Regions from separate parts of the Streptomyces sp. NPDC127595 genome, predicted to be linked through region 3. Evidence: riboswitches for the same ligand, from Rfam matches in the RefSeq annotation. Region 3 holds a riboswitch; each other region holds the start of a gene.

What was found. A riboswitch is a leader RNA that binds a small molecule or an ion and turns the genes downstream of it on or off. The one in region 3 is predicted to bind cyclic di-AMP.
Region 1: another riboswitch for cyclic di-AMP. It lies ahead of ACFVKT_RS26640 (M23 family metallopeptidase); the one in region 3 lies ahead of ACFVKT_RS14145 (M23 family metallopeptidase).
Region 2: another riboswitch for cyclic di-AMP. It lies ahead of ACFVKT_RS19930 (transglycosylase family protein); the one in region 3 lies ahead of ACFVKT_RS14145 (M23 family metallopeptidase).

What each region holds. Positions count from the first base shown of each region.
Region 1 is NZ_JBHXWK010000008.1:407,807-413,935, forward strand. Features, by position in the region: gene ACFVKT_RS26630 (hypothetical protein) at 1-198, shown strand, start outside; gene ACFVKT_RS26635 (GntR family transcriptional regulator) at 238-933, opposite strand; gene ACFVKT_RS26640 (M23 family metallopeptidase) at 1,132-1,884, opposite strand; cyclic di-AMP (ydaO/yuaA leader) riboswitch at 1,897-2,057, opposite strand; gene ACFVKT_RS26645 (M16 family metallopeptidase) at 2,261-3,649, opposite strand; gene ACFVKT_RS26650 (M16 family metallopeptidase) at 3,646-5,001, opposite strand; gene ACFVKT_RS26655 (DNA topoisomerase (ATP-hydrolyzing) subunit A) at 5,333-6,129, shown strand, end outside.
Region 2 is NZ_JBHXWK010000006.1:17,936-24,064, forward strand. Features, by position in the region: gene eno (phosphopyruvate hydratase) at 1-975, opposite strand, end outside; gene ACFVKT_RS19930 (transglycosylase family protein) at 1,389-2,081, opposite strand; cyclic di-AMP (ydaO/yuaA leader) riboswitch at 2,087-2,251, opposite strand; gene ACFVKT_RS19935 (transglycosylase family protein) at 2,447-3,319, opposite strand; gene ACFVKT_RS19940 (hypothetical protein) at 3,870-4,109, opposite strand; gene ACFVKT_RS19945 (hypothetical protein) at 4,125-4,496, opposite strand; gene ACFVKT_RS19950 (cytochrome P450) at 4,805-6,061, shown strand.
Region 3 is NZ_JBHXWK010000003.1:680,274-686,402, forward strand. Features, by position in the region: gene ACFVKT_RS14130 (alginate lyase family protein) at 1-652, shown strand, start outside; tRNA gene ACFVKT_RS14135 (tRNA-Met) at 715-788, shown strand; gene ACFVKT_RS14140 (PP2C family protein-serine/threonine phosphatase) at 1,029-2,162, shown strand; cyclic di-AMP (ydaO/yuaA leader) riboswitch at 2,408-2,565, shown strand; gene ACFVKT_RS14145 (M23 family metallopeptidase) at 2,577-3,608, shown strand; gene ACFVKT_RS14150 (aldo/keto reductase) at 3,746-4,693, shown strand; gene ACFVKT_RS14155 (PrsW family intramembrane metalloprotease) at 4,709-6,046, opposite strand; gene trmB (tRNA (guanosine(46)-N7)-methyltransferase TrmB) at 6,128-6,129, opposite strand, start outside.

The DNA.
Region 1 (6,129 bases), on a different contig from region 3:
ATGGCGGTGACCGTCGCCTCGATGACGGTGACCGTCGTCTCGACGACGGCGGCCATCGCCTCGATGACGGCGGCCATCGCCTCGGTGGCGGCACCTTCGCTTCGAAGGCGCTTTTCATCGCTCCAAAACACCGGCAAGGGCCCGCCCGAATTATCGGGTGGGCCCTTCGCATTTCCCTTGTGCGGGCAGCATAAATAATCTCCCGCGAATTACTCCTCTTTGTATACGGCGCTCATGTTAATGCCGCAGGCCCGTCATGTTTACGGGATGTTGCGAAGTCCTCACACGGTCCGGGCGGTCGGCTCCGCCGGGAAAGCGGAGGCGGTGTGCGGCCGTCGCGCGTTCGGTGTGCAGGGCTGTGATCGCCCGCGCCCGCTCGCTGTCGCCGCGCGCGACGGCGTCCACGATCCCGCCGTGCTCCGCCCAGGACTCCGCCGGGTTGGCCGGCGCCTCTACCGCGTACATCCAGGCGATCTTGTGCCGGAGCTGCGACAGCGTGGAGGTCAGCGCGGGGCTGCCGGAGGCCTGCGCGAGGGTCTCGTGGAACCAGCCGCCCAGCGAGCGCAGGTCCTCGCTGTTGCCCCTCCTGGCCCGCTCCTGACCCAGCCTGACCAGGCCTCGGAGCACCTTGAGGTGCGCCTCGGTGCGGCGCTGCGCGGCCCGCGCGGCGCCCAGCGGCTCCAGGAGCATGCGCATCTCCAGGAGGTCCGCGGCCTCCTGTTCGGTCGGCTCCGCGACGCACGCGCCCGCGTGCCGCCGGGTGACCACGAAGCCCTCGGCCTCCAGGGTGCGCAGGGCCTCGCGGACGGGGACGCGCGAGACGCCGTAGCGGCGCGCCAGCAGTTCCTCGGTGAGCCGGCTGCCACGCTCGTAGACACCCGCGACGATGTCGTCGCGGATCGCTGTGCATACCGAGTGCGCAGGAACACGCATACCGGACCTCCGCTTTAATCCCCGTGAAACGCCGTCGATTGGCGCTTGTTCAGTGACTCTATTGCAGAGACTCGGAATTTCCGACGGGGGACCGGAATCCATGGATATTTTTTGGACAGTAGGTCGTTCGAAACGGTTCGAAACGACAGGGCCCCGACTCTGTCGAGCCGGGACCCTGTGAAGTACGTACGCGAGTGATCAGACGTTCACGCCGTGCGAGCGGAGATATGCGACGGGATCGATGTCCGAGCCGTACTCGGCGGTCGTGCGGGCCTCGAAGTGGAGGTGCGGTCCGGTGGTGTTGCCGGTGGCCCCCGAGAGACCTATCTGCTGACCTGGGGTGACCGTCTGGCCCACGGAGACTCCGATGGACGACAGGTGGCCGTACATCGTGTAGGTCCCGTCGTTCATCCTGAGGACGATCTGGTTGCCGTACGCACCGCCCCAGCCGGCCGTGACGACCGTGCCCGAGCCGACCGCGTGGACGGAGGTCCCGGACGCGGCGTGGAAGTCGACGCCGGTGTGACTGCCGGACGACCAGAGGCTGCCGCCGGCCTGGTAGCCGGTGGAGATGTACGAGCCGGTGATCGGCGCGACGAAGGTGTTGAGGCGCTTGCGCTCGGCCTCGCGGGCGGCGCGCTCCTTGGCCTCGCGCTCCTCCTTGGCCTTCTTTTCGGCGGCCGCTTCGGCCTTCTTCTGCGCGGCGGCCGCGTCGGCGGCCTGCTGCTGGGCGGCGGCCTGCGCGTCGATCTGGTCGGCGATCGAGTCACCGATCTCGACGGCCTGGGTGAGGCCGGTCTGCTCGACGGAGTTGTCCGCGGCGAGCGCCGGGGCGGCCAGGGTGCCGAGGACACCGGTCGTGGTGAGCGCCGCGACGCCGAGGGCGTTCGTGGTCGTGCGCTTCACGCGGCCCGGGCGACGATGCTTGCCTGTGCCACAGGTGAACGCCATGGAGGAGCTGATCCTTTCCTTCCTTCTCGCCTACCGGGTTAGCTGACGGGTTCGGAGCAGGAAGGTCTCCTACGGACCACCTCCGGGGAGGGCGTCCGATTCACCCCAGGGACTACGTGTGGGTCCCCGGCTCCCCTGGCTCACGCCGTACGGGGACTAAGCGATGGCTGTCCGGTGCCGCGGGCGCGGCGCACTGCCTGACGAACAGCCGGACCGACGCTAAACGGGACATCTTTCAATCGACAAACGGATCACGCCTTTTGTAGCGCATGCCACAGGGCAGACAGGCAACCTCTCTATCAATACGGACAAATGGGGGCCCAGGAGACTCCGTGGTCTCCTGGGCCCCCAGGGGAGCTGCTGTCCTACTCCGTCCCTACTCCGCCGGAACGACGCTCACTTCACCGATTCCGAGAGCCTTGACGGGCTCCTCGATCTGCGCGGCGTCGCCCACCAGGACGGTCACCAGCCGGTCCACGGGGAAGGCGCTCACGGCGGCTGCGGTGGCTTCCACCGTGCCGGTCGCGGCGAGTTGCCGGTACAGCGTCGCCTGGTAGTCGTCCGGCAGGTGCTGCTCGACCTGGTCGGCCAGCGTGCCCGCGACGGCCGCCGCCGTCTCGAACTTGAGGGGCGCCACGCCCACCAGGTTCTGTACGGCGACATCGCGCTCGGCGTCCGTCAGGCCCTCCGCGGCGAGGGTCCGCAGCACCTTCCAGAGGTCGTCGAGCGCCGGGCCGGTGTTCGGGGTGTCCACCGAGCCGCTGATGGCGAGCATCGAGATGCCGGTGCCGTCCGGGGCTGAGCGCAATACCTGGCCGAACGCCCGCACACCGTAGGTGTAACCCTTTTCCTCGCGCAGGACGCGGTCCAGGCGCGAGGTGAGGGTGCCGCCGAGGCAGTACGTACCGAGCACCTGGGCGGGCCACACTCGGTCGTGCCGGTCGGCGCCGACCCGGCCGATGAGCAGCTGCGTCTGCACGGCGCCGGGGCGGTCCACGATGACGACCCGGCCGCTGTCGTCGGCGGTCACCGGCGGCACGGGCAGCGGCTCGGCGGACGAGCCGGTCCAGGCGCCGAGCGTGTCGGCGAGCAGCGCGTCGAGGTCGACTCCGGTGAGGTCGCCGACGATCACCGCGGTGGCCGTGGCGGGGCGTACGTGCTTTTCGTAGAAGGCGCGTACGGCCGCCGCGTCGATCGCCGTGACCGTCTCCTCGGTGCCCTGGCGCGGGCGCGACATGCGCGATGTGGCCGGGAACAGCTCCTTGGAGAGCTCTTTCGCCGCACGACGGGACGGGTTGGCGGTCTCGTGCGGGATCTCGTCCAGACGGTTGCGCACCAGCCGCTCGACCTCGCTGTCCGCGAACGCCGGTGCCCTCAGGGCGTCGGCGAGCAGATCAAGGGCCTTGGGGAGGCGCGACACGGGGACTTCGAGCGACAGGCGTACGCCGGGGTGGTCGGCGTACGCGTCGAGCGTGGCACCGCAGCGCTCCAGCTCGGCGGCGAACTCCTCGGCGGAGAGCTTGTCGGTGCCCTCGGAGAAGGCCCGCGCCATGATCGTGGCGATACCGTCGAGGCCCGTGGGCTCGGCGTCCAGGGGTGCTGCGAGCAGCACCTCCACGGCGACGACCTGCTGGCCGGGGCGGTGGCTGCGCAGCACGGTCAGGCCGTTGCCGAGGATGCCCCGGTCGGGTGCGGGAAAGGCCCACGGCCTGGCCTCGCCGGCCTGCGGCTGGGGGTGGAACTCCATGGTGGCGAGCTCGGTCACTTCGCCGCCTCCTCGTCGGTGTCTTCAGCGGCTTCAGCGTTTTCGGCGTCTTCGGCGGCGATCGGTTCGTAGACGAGCACCGCGCGGTTGTCGGGGCGCAGGCGGGACTTGGCGACCTCCTGGACCTCCTCGGCGGTGATGTCGAGGACGCGCTGTACGGCGGTCAGGGCGAGCTGCGGGTCGCCGAACAGGACGGCGTACCGGCACAGTTCGTCGGCGCGGCCTGCGACCGTGCCGAGCCGGTCCAGCCACTCGCGCTCCAACTGGGCCTGGGCGCGCTCCATTTCCTCGTCCGTGGGGCCCTCCTCGGCGAACCGGGCGAGCTCCTCGTCCACGGCTGCCTCGATGACGGGGATCTCCACATCGCCGGAGGTCTTCACGTCGAGCCATCCCAGGGAGGGCGCTCCGGCGAGCCGCAGCAGGCCGAACCCGGCCGCGACGGCGGTGCGGTCGCGGCGTACGAGCCGGTTGTAGAGCCGGGACGACTCGCCGCCGCCGAGGACGGTGAGCGCCAGGTCGGCCGCGTCACTCGCGCGCGTGCCGTCCTCCGGGAGCCGGTAGGCGGCCATCAGCGCGCGTGAGGGGACCTCCTCCTCGAGGACCTCGCGCAGCTCCTCGCCGATGGTGTCGGGCAGCGCGCCGTCACGCGGCGCGGGCTTGCCGTCGTGCCCGGCGATCGAGCCGAAGTACTTCTCGATCCAGGCGAGGGTCTGCTCGGGGTCGATGTCCCCGACGACCGACAGCACCGCGTTGTTGGGCGCGTAGTAGGTGCGGAAGAACGCGCGGGCGTCCTCCAGGGTGGCCGCGTCCAGGTCGGCCATCGACCCGATCGGCGTGTGGTGGTACGGGTGGCCCTCGGGATACGCGAGCGCGGTCAGCCTCTCGAACGCGGTCCCGTAGGGGACGTTGTCGTAACGCTGGCGCCGCTCGTTCTTGACGACGTCCCGCTGGTTCTCCATGGACTCCTCGTCGAGCGCGGCGAGCAGCGAGCCCATGCGGTCGGCCTCCAGCCAGAGGGCGAGCTCCAGCTGGTGGGTGGGCATGGTCTCGAAATAATTGGTGCGCTCGAAGCTGGTGGTTCCGTTCAGCGAACCACCGGCTCCCTGGACCAGTTCGAAGTGGCCGTTGCCCTTCACCTGGCCCGAGCCCTGGAACATCAGGTGCTCGAAGAGGTGGGCGAGGCCCGTACGCCCCTTGACCTCGTGGCGTGAGCCGACGTCGTACCAGAGGCACACCGCGGCGACCGGGGTCAGGTGGTCCTCGGAGAGCACCACGCGCAGGCCGTTGGCCAGGCGGTGCTCGGTCGCTGACAGCCCGCCGGAGCCTGCCTCAGCTGTGGCCGTGTGACCCATGGGCATGTACGTCCCTTCGATCGCGGAAAACTACGGATTTCCTGTCGGTCCTGCCACTGTATGCAAGCGCGCGGACAGCTGGCGAAGTTCCCGCACCTCGTACGCCGAGAGCGAGAATCGGCGTACGGATCTCGTATGAGGAGAGGGGCGGACGCGTACCGTCCTGGTACGCCCGGAGCCCGGCTCGGGTGCAGCACCGGCCCCTCTGAGCGCCCCGCAAAGACCCTCAACAGACGGGTCGTGGTCCGCGTTGTCAGTGGGGCGGTCCACAATGGTGCGCGTCAGAACCCGTTCATGCCCCGGCAGAGACTGTGAAGGAGCCGCAGCAGCGATGGCCCGCCGCAGCACGAAGACCCCGCCACCGCCCGACGACTTCGAGGAGCGCATCCTCGACATCGACGTCGTCGACGAGATGCAGGGCTCCTTCCTCGAGTACGCGTACTCGGTCATCTATTCCCGAGCCCTGCCGGACGCCCGCGACGGCCTCAAGCCGGTGCACCGTCGCATCGTCTACCAGATGAACGAGATGGGCCTTCGCCCCGACCGCGGCTATGTGAAGTGCGCCCGCGTCGTCGGCGAAGTCATGGGTAAGCTCCACCCGCACGGCGACGCGTCGATCTACGACGCGCTGGTGCGCCTGGCGCAGCCCTTCTCCATGCGCCTGCCGCTGGTCGACGGCCACGGCAACTTCGGTTCGCTCGGCAACGACGACCCACCGGCCGCCATGCGTTACACCGAGTGCCGGATGGCCGACGCCACGTCACTCATGACCGAGTCCATCGAAGAGGACACGGTCGACTTCTCGCCGAACTACGACGGCCAGGAGCAGGAGCCGGGCGTCCTCCCGGCGGCGTACCCGAACCTCCTGGTCAACGGCGCGTCGGGGATCGCCGTCGGCATGGCCACGAACATGCCGCCGCACAACCTCGGCGAGGTCATCGCGGCCGCCCGCCACCTGATCCGGCACCCGGGCGCCGACCTGGACACGCTGATGAAGTACGTCCCGGGCCCCGACCTGCCCACCGGCGGCCGGATCGTCGGCCTCACCGGCATCAGGGACGCGTACGAGAACGGCCGCGGCACCTTCAAGATCCGCGCCACGGTGTCGGTGGAGGACGTGACAGCCCG
Region 2 (6,129 bases), on a different contig from region 3:
GCCGCGGGCCAGGCGCTCCGGGTTGGTGACGAAGAGGTCGTCGCCGACGATCTGGACCTTGTCGCCCAGCTTGTCGGTGATGACCTTCCAGCCCGCCCAGTCGTCCTCGTACAGCGGGTCCTCGATGGAGACCAGCGGGTACGCGGAGACGAGCTCCTCGTAGTACTCGGTCATCTCGGCGGCCGAGCGGGACTTGCCCTCGAACTCGTACTTGCCGTCCTTGTAGAACTCGGACGCGGCGACGTCGAGCGCGAGCCCGATCTGCTCGCCGGGGATGTAACCGGCCTGCTTGATGGCCTCGATGATGAGGTCGAGCGCGGCGCGGTTGGACTCCAGGTTCGGGGCGAAGCCGCCCTCGTCGCCGAGGCCGGTGGACAGGCCCTTGGTCTTCAGCACCTTCTTGAGGGTGTGGTAGACCTCGGCGCCCCAGCGCAGCGCCTCGGAGAAGGACTCCGCGCCGATCGGGGCGATCATGAACTCCTGGATGTCGACGTTCGAGTCGGCGTGCGACCCGCCGTTCAGGATGTTCATCATCGGAACGGGCAGCAGGTGCGCGTTCGGGCCGCCCAGGTAGCGGAAGAGGGGCAGGTCGCTGGCCTCGGAGGCGGCGTGGGCGACGGCGAGGGAGACGCCGAGGATGGCGTTGGCGCCGAGCGAACCCTTGTTGTCGGTGGCGTCCAGGTCGAACATCGCCTGGTCGATCAGGCGCTGCTCGGTGGCGTCGTAACCGACGAGCTCCGGGCCGATCTGCTCGATGACGGCGAGGACGGCCTTCTCGACACCCTTGCCGCCGTAGCGGTTGGGGTCACCGTCGCGCAGCTCGATGGCTTCGAAGGCACCCGTGGAGGCGCCGGACGGGACGGCGGCACGACCGGTGCTGCCGTCATCGAGGCCGACCTCGACCTCGACGGTGGGGTTGCCTCGCGAGTCGAGGATTTCCCGGGCTACGACGACGTCGATGGACGGCACGAGCATCTCCTTCAGGAATGTGACGCGGCTACGCGGGACTGTGGCAGCCCCGCGGGATGAGCCTAACCGGCTCCGGGGGATCGGCCAGCCGGTCTACCCCCTCTTGTGCAGAACTGAGGGCAAATATTGTTCCCGAACGGAACAAAAAGGTGATGAAAGAGGGGTGGCGACGACGACGGATGGGCCGGCGCGGGAAATGAAAAACCCCGCCCCGGTGCGTACGGGGGAACACGCACCGGAGCGGGGGGCCCGTGGGGGACGGGGGTGACCCACACGAGGCCTTCAGTATGGAGACCACGTATAGGAGCGGGCTGTGGTTCAACTGCGAAGCGGCTGTCAGTGGCCGGCCGACCGCCGTCGGCCGTCGATCCGGGCCGTCAGCTCAGGTGGAACTGCTGCCGGCCGAGGTGGAGCCGCCGTCAGCTCAGGTGGAGCTGCTGACCCGGGTAGATGAAGTCCGCGTCGTCGATGATGTCCTTGTTCAGCTCGAACAGCTTCTGCCAGCCACCCTTGACGTTCTTCGCCTCGGCGATCGCGCTGAGGGTGTCGTCCTTCTTCACCTTGTACTCGCCGTCGCCCTTCTTGACCGTCTTACCGGTCGGGGTCTCGACGGTCTCCTTCTTGGCGGTCTCCCGCTCCGAGGAACGCGAGGCGCGCTGCTCGTCGGTCTTCGCGCTCGGCGTGCTCGGCTTGCTCTGTGTGCTCGGCTGCGACGGGGTGGTGCTGCCGGAGTCGTTCGCGGCGTTCGACAGGCCCGTGCCACAGGTCGGCCAGGCACCCTTGCCCTGCGCGGCGAGAACCTTCTCGGCGACGGATATCTGCTGGGACTTGGAGGCCTGGTCGGCGGTGGAGGCGTACGAGCTGCCGCCGTACGCGGACCAGGTGGAGGCGGAGAACTGCAGGCCGCCGTAGTAGCCGTTGCCCGTGTTGATGGACCAGTTGCCACCGGACTCGCACTGGGCGACGGCGTCCCACTCGGAGGTGGTGGCGGCGGAGGCGGTACCGGCGGCCATCAGCGGGGCGGCGACGGCGACGCCGGTCACTCCGGCGAGGGCGACGATACGGGTGGCCTTGGACGGGCGACGGTGCTTGCCCTTGCACGAACGCAGCATGAAGTAGATCCCCTCACCGACGCCTACGAGGTGAGCTGTCGGGTTCGGGCGGGTGAGTGCCCGGTCGCGCACCTTGCGGTGCACGTCTTCACCCCAAGCCGCTCCCGGTCAACTACCGGGCGCAGCGCTTACCTTGGGTCCCCCGCTCCTGCCTACGGCGCTTGACGCGACGACTGTTCCCGTACGGCCGCTGGCAGGATTCGGCGTTGCGACCGTCGGGGCTCACTGTGGCGAGCGGTCACGACCGTAGGCAGGCGATCGGCGGAATATCAAAGACGATCAAGGGGTCTGAGATCCATCTCTCATTCTCGCCAAACTGGACATTCCATGGCGAACCATGACGTGAACTCCCGCTGCATTTCGCCCTATTCAGCACCAACTGCAAGGCTCTGACCGGGCAGGATGAGGTTCGCGTCGGCGCCGACCGTCTCCTTGTTCTCGGCATAGAGCTCGGTCCATCCGCCGTCGAGGCCAAGGGCGTCGGCGATGAGCGAGAGACTGTCGCCGGCACGGACGACGTACGCGCCGTCCACGACGGAGCGAGCCGCGTCGGAGTCACGCGAGGCGTGCCGCCCGGAAGTGGCGTCGTCCGTACGGCCGTCGGTCGCACCCTCGGTGGCGGTGTCACCGCGGTGACGCCCTGCACTGGTCGCCTCATCCTCGGGCGCACTCGAAGACTCGTCAGTCTGGGCGGACTTATCCGATTCATCACTGTTCGCGGCAGTTGAGCCGGTGCTCGCGTCCGCACTCGCTGCCGCGTCCGGGGTGGCGGACTTCGTGGAGTCTGTGGCGTCTGCGGCGGTCTCGGTCGCGTCCGCGGAGGGCGAAGCGGCCGGAGAGGGGGTGGACGATTCGGACGGGTCGGCGGAAGCGGACGCGTCGGGCGACAAGTCGTCCGCCACGCCCGTGTCGACCTCCACCGAGGCGGAGTCCTTGCTGAGCCCGGAGAGGGGTCCGCAGGTGGGCCAGGCGACGAGCCCCCGGCCGTCCAGGATCTTCTCGGCGACGGCTATCTGCTGCGAGCGGCTGGCCTGGTCGGCACTCGGGGCGTATTCGAGGCCGCCGTAGTTCTCCCAGTCCCACTCGGTCACATGCAGCCCGCCGTAGTAGCCGTCGCCGGCGTTCTGGCTCCAGGAGGCACCCGTCTCGCACTCCGCGACGCGGTCCCAAGTGGTGGTGTCGGCCGCGCTCGCGCTCGTGGCACCGAGCAACGGGATCGCGATGGCCGATCCGGTCACTCCTGCCGCGACGATGAGAGCCGGGGCCTGACGGGGTCGACGATGGCGGCCGTTCCCGGAGAGCATGCGGAAGCCCTTTCATGTGACAGCAGGTGACTACAGCGACATACGGCGACGTCAGACGACGCCTGCGACGCATGATCCGCGCTGTTCGTCGAACGTATCCGCACCCGAACGCTTGTCACAAGTCGATGCAGCGTAGATCACGTGAAGATCACAATGTTGATGGACCGTCAGCTTTTCGCGATCGGTCAAGTCCCTTGAGACCGCGATGGATCGTCAGCTTTTCGCGATCCGTCAAATCCCCTGCGACCGCCCGGCGGACAACCGGAGCGGAGCCGTGAACTCCACCGGAAGTGTGCGCAATCCCCGCATAATGAGCCCGCCACGCCAGCGCAAATCGGCGGAATCCCCTGCGAGTTGGAGGTCGGGGAGGCGGGTGCTCCGGCCTCCCCGGCGCGGGGAGGCCGGGTACGTCAAAGCCGGTGAAATGTGCCGGGCCACGGAGTGTCACGAATGAGCCGGCCGCAGACCCGGCACCGGGTTTGGGCTACCGCCGCGTCCCCGTGTCCTCAGCGACCGCACTACGGACTTCGACGAGCCGGCGGGCCCGGAACCGACCGGTGACTGTGAGCCGTGGCAGGGTCGGCCGCTTGTACGCGTCGACTCCGACGGTGTCGGAGTCCAAATCGGACTCGCCCTTGCGGTACTCGGCCAGCGTTCTGAGCTGGTCGGCTGAACCGGTGTAGCCGATGCCGCGCATCTGCCCGTCCACCGTCCAGATGGACACCGCGCGCGTGTCCATCTACCAGGACAGACACCGGTCGTCGAACGGCTGCGCCGCCTCGGGCCGGAAGACGACCGGCGAGCCGGTGGCCCTCCGGTCCCGCTTCGATGCCGGGCTGCCCAGCCGCCCGGCTTTGGGACTCGCCGCGAGCGCGCTATAGGCGTCGACGACCTTCTTCACCACCCGCACCGCGGGCTGCGCAGACAGCCCGAACGCCGCCTTGATGTCCGCGTAGAGCAGCTTCTGCAACCCGTTGCGGTCTCTCACACCCGTCTCGAAAGCGATCCGGGAGACGTGGTCGGCTGCCCGGTTGCAGGCACGCAGGGTCGCCTCCAGTGCTGCCGCCTGCTCCGGCGACGGCAACAGCTTCACCTGCACCACCAGCTTCACAACACCCGAACCTAGACAGCGTCCCGCACACACGGGCGAACTTCGCACACAGCCACCCGCCCTCGCGACCACCCCGCACGCGCGTGCGAAATTCCCCGGCTCCGCCGACCAGCGGGGAGACGTTGTCCTGGCCCATGATTCCGAAGTCGTCGAGCAGATCGAGGGCGGAGACGCGCGCGTATTCGGCAACGACGGCCGCAGGAACGACGAGACAAGGGTGTGCCCTCAGCGGGAAAGGTGCAGTTGAGGCGGAATTGCACGGTTCCGCGGCTTCACCCACGCGATGCGACTCCCGGTACCGTCAGCCCGTGAACGCCCCCCATAACAAACCCGAACTCTTCACCTGGGAGTTCGCCACCGACCCCTACCCTGCCTACGCGTGGCTCCGCGAGCATTCGCCCGTGCACCGAACCACGCTCCCCAGCGGGGTGGAGGCCTGGCTGATCACGCGGTACGCGGACGCCAAGCAGGCGCTCGCCGACCAGCGACTGTCAAAGAATCCCGCCCACCATTCCGAAGACGCCCACGGCAAGAGCAAGACGGGCATCCCCGGCGAGCGCAGCGCCAACCTCATGACCCATCTGCTCAACATCGACCCGCCGGACCACACGCGGCTCCGCCGACTCGTCTCCAAGGCGTTCACACCCCGCCGGGTGGCCGAATTCGAGCCCAGGGTCCAGGAGTTGACCGACCAGCTCATCGATCAGTTTGCGCACACAGGAAGCGCCGACCTCATCCACGAGTTCGCCTTCCCCCTCCCCATCTACGCCATCTGCGACCTGCTCGGCGTCCCCCGCGAGGACCAGGACGACTTCCGGGACTGGGCGGGGATGATGATCCGGCACGGGGGTGGACCCAGGGGCGGTGTCGGGCGGTCCGTGAAGAAGATGCGCAGCTATCTCGCCGAGCTGATCCAGCGCAAACGGGAGGCGCTCCCGGATACCCCCGACCCCGGCGAAGACCTCATTTCCGGGCTCATCCGCGCCTCTGACCACGGCGAGCACCTAACGGAGAACGAAGCAGCGGCCATGTGCTTCGTACTACTGTTCGCAGGTTTCGAAACGACATTGAACCTAATCGGCAACGGTATGTACTCCCTGCTGCGCAATCCGGCACAGCGGGCACGACTACAGAAGTCGATCGAGCGTGGAGACCAGGAACTGCTCGACACAGGCATCGAGGAACTACTCCGTTACGACGGCGCGGTCGAGCTGGCTACTTGGCGCTACGCAACCGAGTCCCTCACGATCGGCGGACAGAGAATCGCTTCCGGTGATCCCGTGCTCGTGGTCCTCGCCGCCGCCGACCGTGACCCGGCCCGTTTCCACGAGCCGGACACACTCGATCTCTCCCGCCGGGACAACCAGCACCTCGGCTACGGACATGGCATCCACTACTGCATCGGCGCACCGCTCGCCCGTCTCGAAGGCCGCACCGCGCTGGCCACCTTGCTGCGCCGTCTGCCGGATCTTCAGCTTGCCGCCGATCCCGCGGACTTGCGCTGGCGTGGCGGCCTGATCATGCGTGGGCTGCGGAACCTTCCTGTGGAGTTCACGGCTGCCTGACGCCGGCTGACCAGCCCGGCTCGGAGCAGCGAAAGAAGTACGGGAGCGGTACACATGGGGCAGAAGGC
Region 3 (6,129 bases):
GGGCATGCTGCGGACCGCCTACCTCCCCGAAGTCAGCAGGAAGGTCCCGGACTTCAACGGGAACTGGGATCTCGTCATGACCGATGCCGCGATGGGTATCGCCGTGTTTCTCGATGACCACAAGGCCTTCGACGAGGCCGTCGAGCGGTTCCGGCAGCGCGTGCCCGCGTACTTCTACCTCGCGAAGGACGGGAAGGTGCCGCTGACGCCCGTCGGCAGCACCGTCGACACCCCGCAGAAGCTGACCACGTACTGGTTCGGGCAGCAGCGGTACACGGACGGGGTCTCGCAGGAGACCTGCCGCAACTTCAAGCACGTCGGGTACTCGCTCGCCGCCACCGCGCACATCGCCGAGACCGCCTGGCACCAGGGCGTCGACCTCTACCGCGGCGTCAAGGACCGGCTGAAGGCGGCGCTCGACTTCCACTCCAGGTACCAGATGGGGGAGGCGGCGCCCGCGTGGCTGTGCGGCGGGCGGATCGACCGGAACATGGGGCCCGACCTGGAGGTCGCGCTCAACCACCTGGAGGACCGGCTCGACGTACACGTCCCGGCCGCCCACCGGCTGGCCGAGCAGACGCGGCCGGCCGGCACCGACGATCTCTTCGTGTCCTGGGAGACCCTCACGCACGCCGGGAATCCGGCCGCCTGAGGGGGGTGGCGGCAACGCTGGTGCAGCAGGCCCCGCGAATGGCGTACAGTTGGGTTCAACGACGCGGGGTGGAGCAGCTCGGTAGCTCGCTGGGCTCATAACCCAGAGGTCGCAGGTTCAAATCCTGTCCCCGCTACTGAAGGCCAAGGGCCGGAACTCGGATTCACGAGTTCCGGCCCTTGGTGTTTCCGGGTATGCGCGGGCGTCCCTCGGTCGGCCCACACCGGTCGCCCTCCGGCCCCGCTCCGGGAAATCTGGACGGGTGGGGCAGCAAGCAGGTGAGCAGCGGGCGGGGGATCCGGACGACCCGGACGACCCGCGTGCGTCGTACGACCCGTCGTACGACCGGTCCGGTGGGCGGTTGCCGGGGGACCCCGTGCCCGATCCCGGGCTGGGGGTGGGGGACGTAGCGCTGCCCGGGGCGGCGGGAACGGACGGGCCGAGGACCTCGTACACCCAGAGGTTCGTCCGGGTGCTTCCCGCCCTGCTCATCGTCGCCGGGATTCTCTATGAGTACTTCACGCCGAGGGACTTCACCGGCGCCCCCCTCTTCACCGCCGCCGCGCTGGTGGCGGCGCCCCTCTACTCGCTGCGCGGCACCGTACTGACCGGGGCCATGGCCGCCGTGGGGGCCGTCGCGGTTCAGATGAAGCTCGGAGTGGCGCTGCAGGCCGAGGCGGTCACCGAAGTGGTCACGGTGGCGACGGCCGCCGTCCTGGCCGCCCTCATCAACGTCGTCGTCCGGCGCGGCAACGCCCGGCTCGCCTCCGTCCGTGAGATCGCCGAGGCCGCCCAGCGCGCCGTACTGCCGCAGCCCGAGGAGCGGATCGACGGGCTCGACGTCGCGGCGCGGTACGAGGCGGCGCAGGAGGACGCGTTCATCGGCGGTGACCTGTACGCGGTGCAGGACTCCCCGTACGGCGTACGCCTGGTCGTGGGCGACGTACGCGGCAAGGGCATGGGCGCGGTGGCCGCCGTCGCCGTCGTGATCGGGGCGTTCCGGGAGGCGGCCGAGCAGGAGACGACGCTGGAGGCGGTCGCGGGGCGCCTGGAGCGGGCTCTGGCGCGCGAGGGCACCCGGCGCGAGAGCCTCGACGCCTTCGAGGGGTTCACCACGGCGGTACTGGCGGAGATCCCGCACGGCGAGGAGGTCGTACGGATCGTCAACCGTGGCCATCCCCCGCCGCTGCTCCTGCACGCGGACGGCACGCTCGTCTCGCTCGACGCCGAGGATCCCGCACTGCCCCTGGGAATGGGCGAGTTGGGCATGTGGCCCGACCGCGCGCAGGAGACGGAGTTCCCGCGCGGGGCCATGCTGCTCCTCCACACGGACGGGCTGTCCGAGGCCCGCGACGAACGCGGGCGCTTCTACGATCCCGCGGTGAGCCTCGCCGGACGGACCTTCCCCGGGCCCGAGGCACTGCTGACCACCCTCGCCGAGGAGGTCCGCCGGCACTCCGGCGGCGGCACCACGGACGACATGGCGCTGCTTGCCGTACGACGTCCGTGAACGCCCTCGTTCACGTTGTTACCAGGGGTGATCGAATGGCGTCCCTCCGCATAACATCTGACGCATCGTCAGAAAACCTGTGACCGACAAGTGGTGGTCAACTCGCCCGTTTTACGGCGGTGATGACCTGAAAGTCCTGGCCAGAAGCGTTAATGATCAGTCAGAACGGCTTGGAATCCGGTGCCCGCGTCTATTAACGTTCGATAACGCAGCGCGGTAGTCCCAGCCGTCACAAGAGTCGGCTCCGTGCGCACGCGCCGAATCCCGCAAGGGAACCGGGGAACCACCAACTTGGGGTGAATCGAGCGTCTACCGCGGTGGGAACACCAGCGGTTGACGCGCGTAGGAGACCTTCCTGCTCCGAACCCGTCAGCTAACCCGGTAGGCGAGAAGGAAGGAAAGGAGCACGCCCACGTGGCGTCGAACCCGCCTGCCCAGGCACCCTCGTACCCGCCGAGCCAAACGCACACCTTCGGTTACGGCATGGACGACGAGGGCCCCCGGGAGGAGTGGAATCCCACCGAGGAATCCCTCCGTCCCATCCGCGGCCGGCACCGCGTCTCCAAGCAGCGCGGAGGCGGCGGACTCGCTCGCAGCTCCACCGTTCTGGGCGTCGGTGTCATAGCCGCCGTCGGCGCCGGTGGCATGGCCACCGCGGCGCCCGGCAAGCCGCCGGTGTCGATCTCCGTGCCCGACCTGCCGTCCGTCGGCTCGATCCTCACGGACGACAGCTCCGCCGACGAGGCCAAGGGCTCCACCACCCCGCTCACCAGTGCCGGTCTGACGATCGCCGACACCGAGCAGGGCGCGACCGACGCGGGCGAGGTCCTGCGTTCGCGCATCATGCAGCAGGCCGAGGTCCAGAAGGACCAGGCCGACACCGCGGCCCAGCAGGCCGCCCAGGCCGCCGCCGTGAAGAAGGCCTCCGACGCCGCCGCCGAGGAGCAGAAGGCGGCCGAGGCCAAGGAAGCCGCCGCGAAGAAGAAGGCGGAGGAGGAGGCCGCGGCCAAGGCGGAGGCCGAGCGCCTCGCCGAGCTCGCCAAGAGCTACACGCTGCCGACCTCCTCGTACACGATCACCTCGACCTTCGGTCAGGCCGGCGCACTGTGGTCCTCCGGCTACCACACCGGCCTCGACTTCGCCGCTCCCACGGGCACCCTGATCAAGGCGGTCCACAGCGGCACCGTCACGGAGGCCGGCTGGGCCGGGTCGTACGGCTACCGCACGATCCTCACCCTCGACGACGGCACCGAGCTGTGGTTCTGCCACCAGTCGTCGATCAGCGTCAGCGTGGGGCAGAAGGTCGCCACCGGTGATGTCATCGGGCGCGTGGGCGCGACGGGCAATGTCACCGGGGCGCATCTGCACCTGGAGGTCCACCCGGACGGCGCGGCGACCGGGATCGACCCGATGGCGTGGCTGCAGAGCAAGGGGCTCAACCCCTGACCTGCACGTTTCCTCACGGGTGCGTAGTTCCGTAATCCCCTGATCCCCGGCAGCCCTGACATCATCCCCCCGACGTCAGGGCTGCCGGTCTGATACATGTGGAATACAGTCATTCGCTCGGGACGTTGGATCCTGACATGACGACTACTCTTCGCAAGCTCGGTTCGTCCGGCCTCGAGGTCTTCCCGCTGGCCCTCGGCGGCAACGTGTGGGGCTGGACCGCCGACGAGGCCGAGTCCTTCGCCGTGCTCGACGCGTACGCGGCCGCAGGCGGCAACTTCCTCGACACCGCCGACTCGTACTCGGCGTGGATCGAGGGGCACAAGGGCGGTGAGTCCGAGACCATCATCGGCAAGTGGGTCAAGGCGCGCGGCAACCGCTCCGACATCGTGATCGCCACCAAGGTCAGCCAGCACCCCGAGTACCAGGGGCTGTCCGGCGACAACATCAAGGCTGCGGCGGATGCTTCTCTGCGCCGTCTGGACACCGACTACATCGACCTCTACTTCACGCACTTCGACAAGCCCGAGGTGCCGGTCGAGGAGATCATCGGCGCGCTCGACGAGCTGGTGAAGGCCGGCAAGGTGCTCAACATCGCGGCCTCCAACATCTCACCCGAGCGGCTCCAGGAGTCCCTGGACTTCTCCGACCGAGAGGGCCTCGCCCGCTACGTCGCCCTCCAGCCCGAGTACAACCTGGTCTCGCGCGACACCTACGAGGGCCCGCTGCGCGACATCGCCTCCCGCTCGGGCCTGGCGGCCGTCCCGTACTTCGGCCTCGCGTCCGGCTTCCTCACCGGCAAGTACCGCCCGGGTACGAAGGTCGACTCGCCGCGTGCGGCGGGCGCGGCCAAGCACCTGGAGACCGAGCGGGGCCTGCGCGTCCTTGCCGCCCTCGACGAGGCTGCCCAGGCCCACGACGTGCCGGTCGCCACCGTCGCCCTGGCCTGGCTCGCCGCCCAGCCGACGGTCGCGGCGCCGATCGCCTCCGCACGGAACGTGGAACAGCTTCCGGCGCTGCTGGGAGTGGCGGACCTCGTCCTCACGGACACGGAACTGGGCAGGCTGACGGAGGCGTCGGCGTAACCCCTGCCGTACGTCCTACGAGCGGTACGGGTTGTACGCGGGGTACGGCGTCGCGGTCCCGTAGGGCTGCCAGTAGGGCTCGCTGTGCGCGGACCCGTACGTGGGCCAGGGCGGTGGCGGGACCACCGGAAGCTGAGCCGCCGCCCGGGCCGCGTACGCCAGGGCCGGGCGGGCGGCCTCGCGGCGGCGCCACAGCTCGTGGAGCAACTCCCGCTCCCGTGCGACGAAGTCGGCGCCCGCGCGGCCGTCGCGTGCCCGGTGCCGCAGGAACGCCAGCGAGGTCGCGTACGCCTCGTACTCGGCGACGGAACGGGCGGCGGGCTTGCCGAGGTGGCGGGCGGCGTACTTGCGGGCGATCCGGCGCGCCTGCATCGAGCCGAGCGCGTACGGCTCGGGCGCGGACAGCCAGCCGGCGGCGGCGTACGCGGGCAGTTCCGCACGCACGGTGCGCAGTTCCCGCTGCCGGGTCCAGATGATCAGCCCGGTCAGCAGGGCGAACGCGGGCACCATGAACGTGGCGTACACCGCGAAGAAACCGAACTCCCCGAAGCTCGACGAGCCGTTCCACATGGCGTGCATACCCATGGCGAGCAGGAGCCCGGCCAGAGGCATCAGGACGCGGCGTACGTGGTGGCGTTCGGCGGACAGGGCCGCGATCCCGAAGCCGATGCCGGTCAGGATCGTGAACAGCGGGTGCGCGAAGGGCGACATCACCACGCGGACGAAGAAGGTGGCGGCGGTGACCGACATGAGCCCGCTGTCGCCGTTGAGCTGGTCGGTGCCGAAGGCGGTGCCGAGGTAGAGGATGTTCTCGGTGAAGGCGAAGCCGGTGGCGGTGACCCCGGCTATGACGACCCCGTCGACGATCCCGGTGAAGTCCCGCCTGCGGAAGAGGAAGACCAGCAGTACGGCCGCCGCCTTCGCGGACTCCTCCACGATGGGCGCTATGACGGTCGCGCCGAGGGTGTCGGCGTTGGTCGGGTCGGCGGTGGCCGTCGCTATCCATCTCGTCGCGAAACTGTTGGCGACGATCGCTATGAGCGCGGCCGCGCAGGCGCCCCAGGCGAAGGCGAAGAGCAGGTTCCGCCAGGGGCCCGGGTCGACGCGGTCCAGCCAGCGGAACACGGCGATGAGAAGCGGAACGGGGAGCACGGCGAGGCCGAGGCCGACCAGGAAGCCCTCGGTGCCGGTCTGCTGGCGGACGAGGGCAAGGATCACCAGCCCGGATATCGCGAGCAGGGTGACCAGCACGCCGTAGCGCACCCACCTTCTCCGCCACCAGTGCGCAGGCCGCCGCGGTGCGTCGTCGGCGGCGCCGGTGGGGTGTGTCGGGTAGGGAGGGCTGGTGGCCACGGCATCGACCCTAACGAGGGAGGGGCGCTCCCCGCGACGGTGCGTGGTGTCCGGTGTGGTGGCCGGTGCCGTCTCAGGGAATC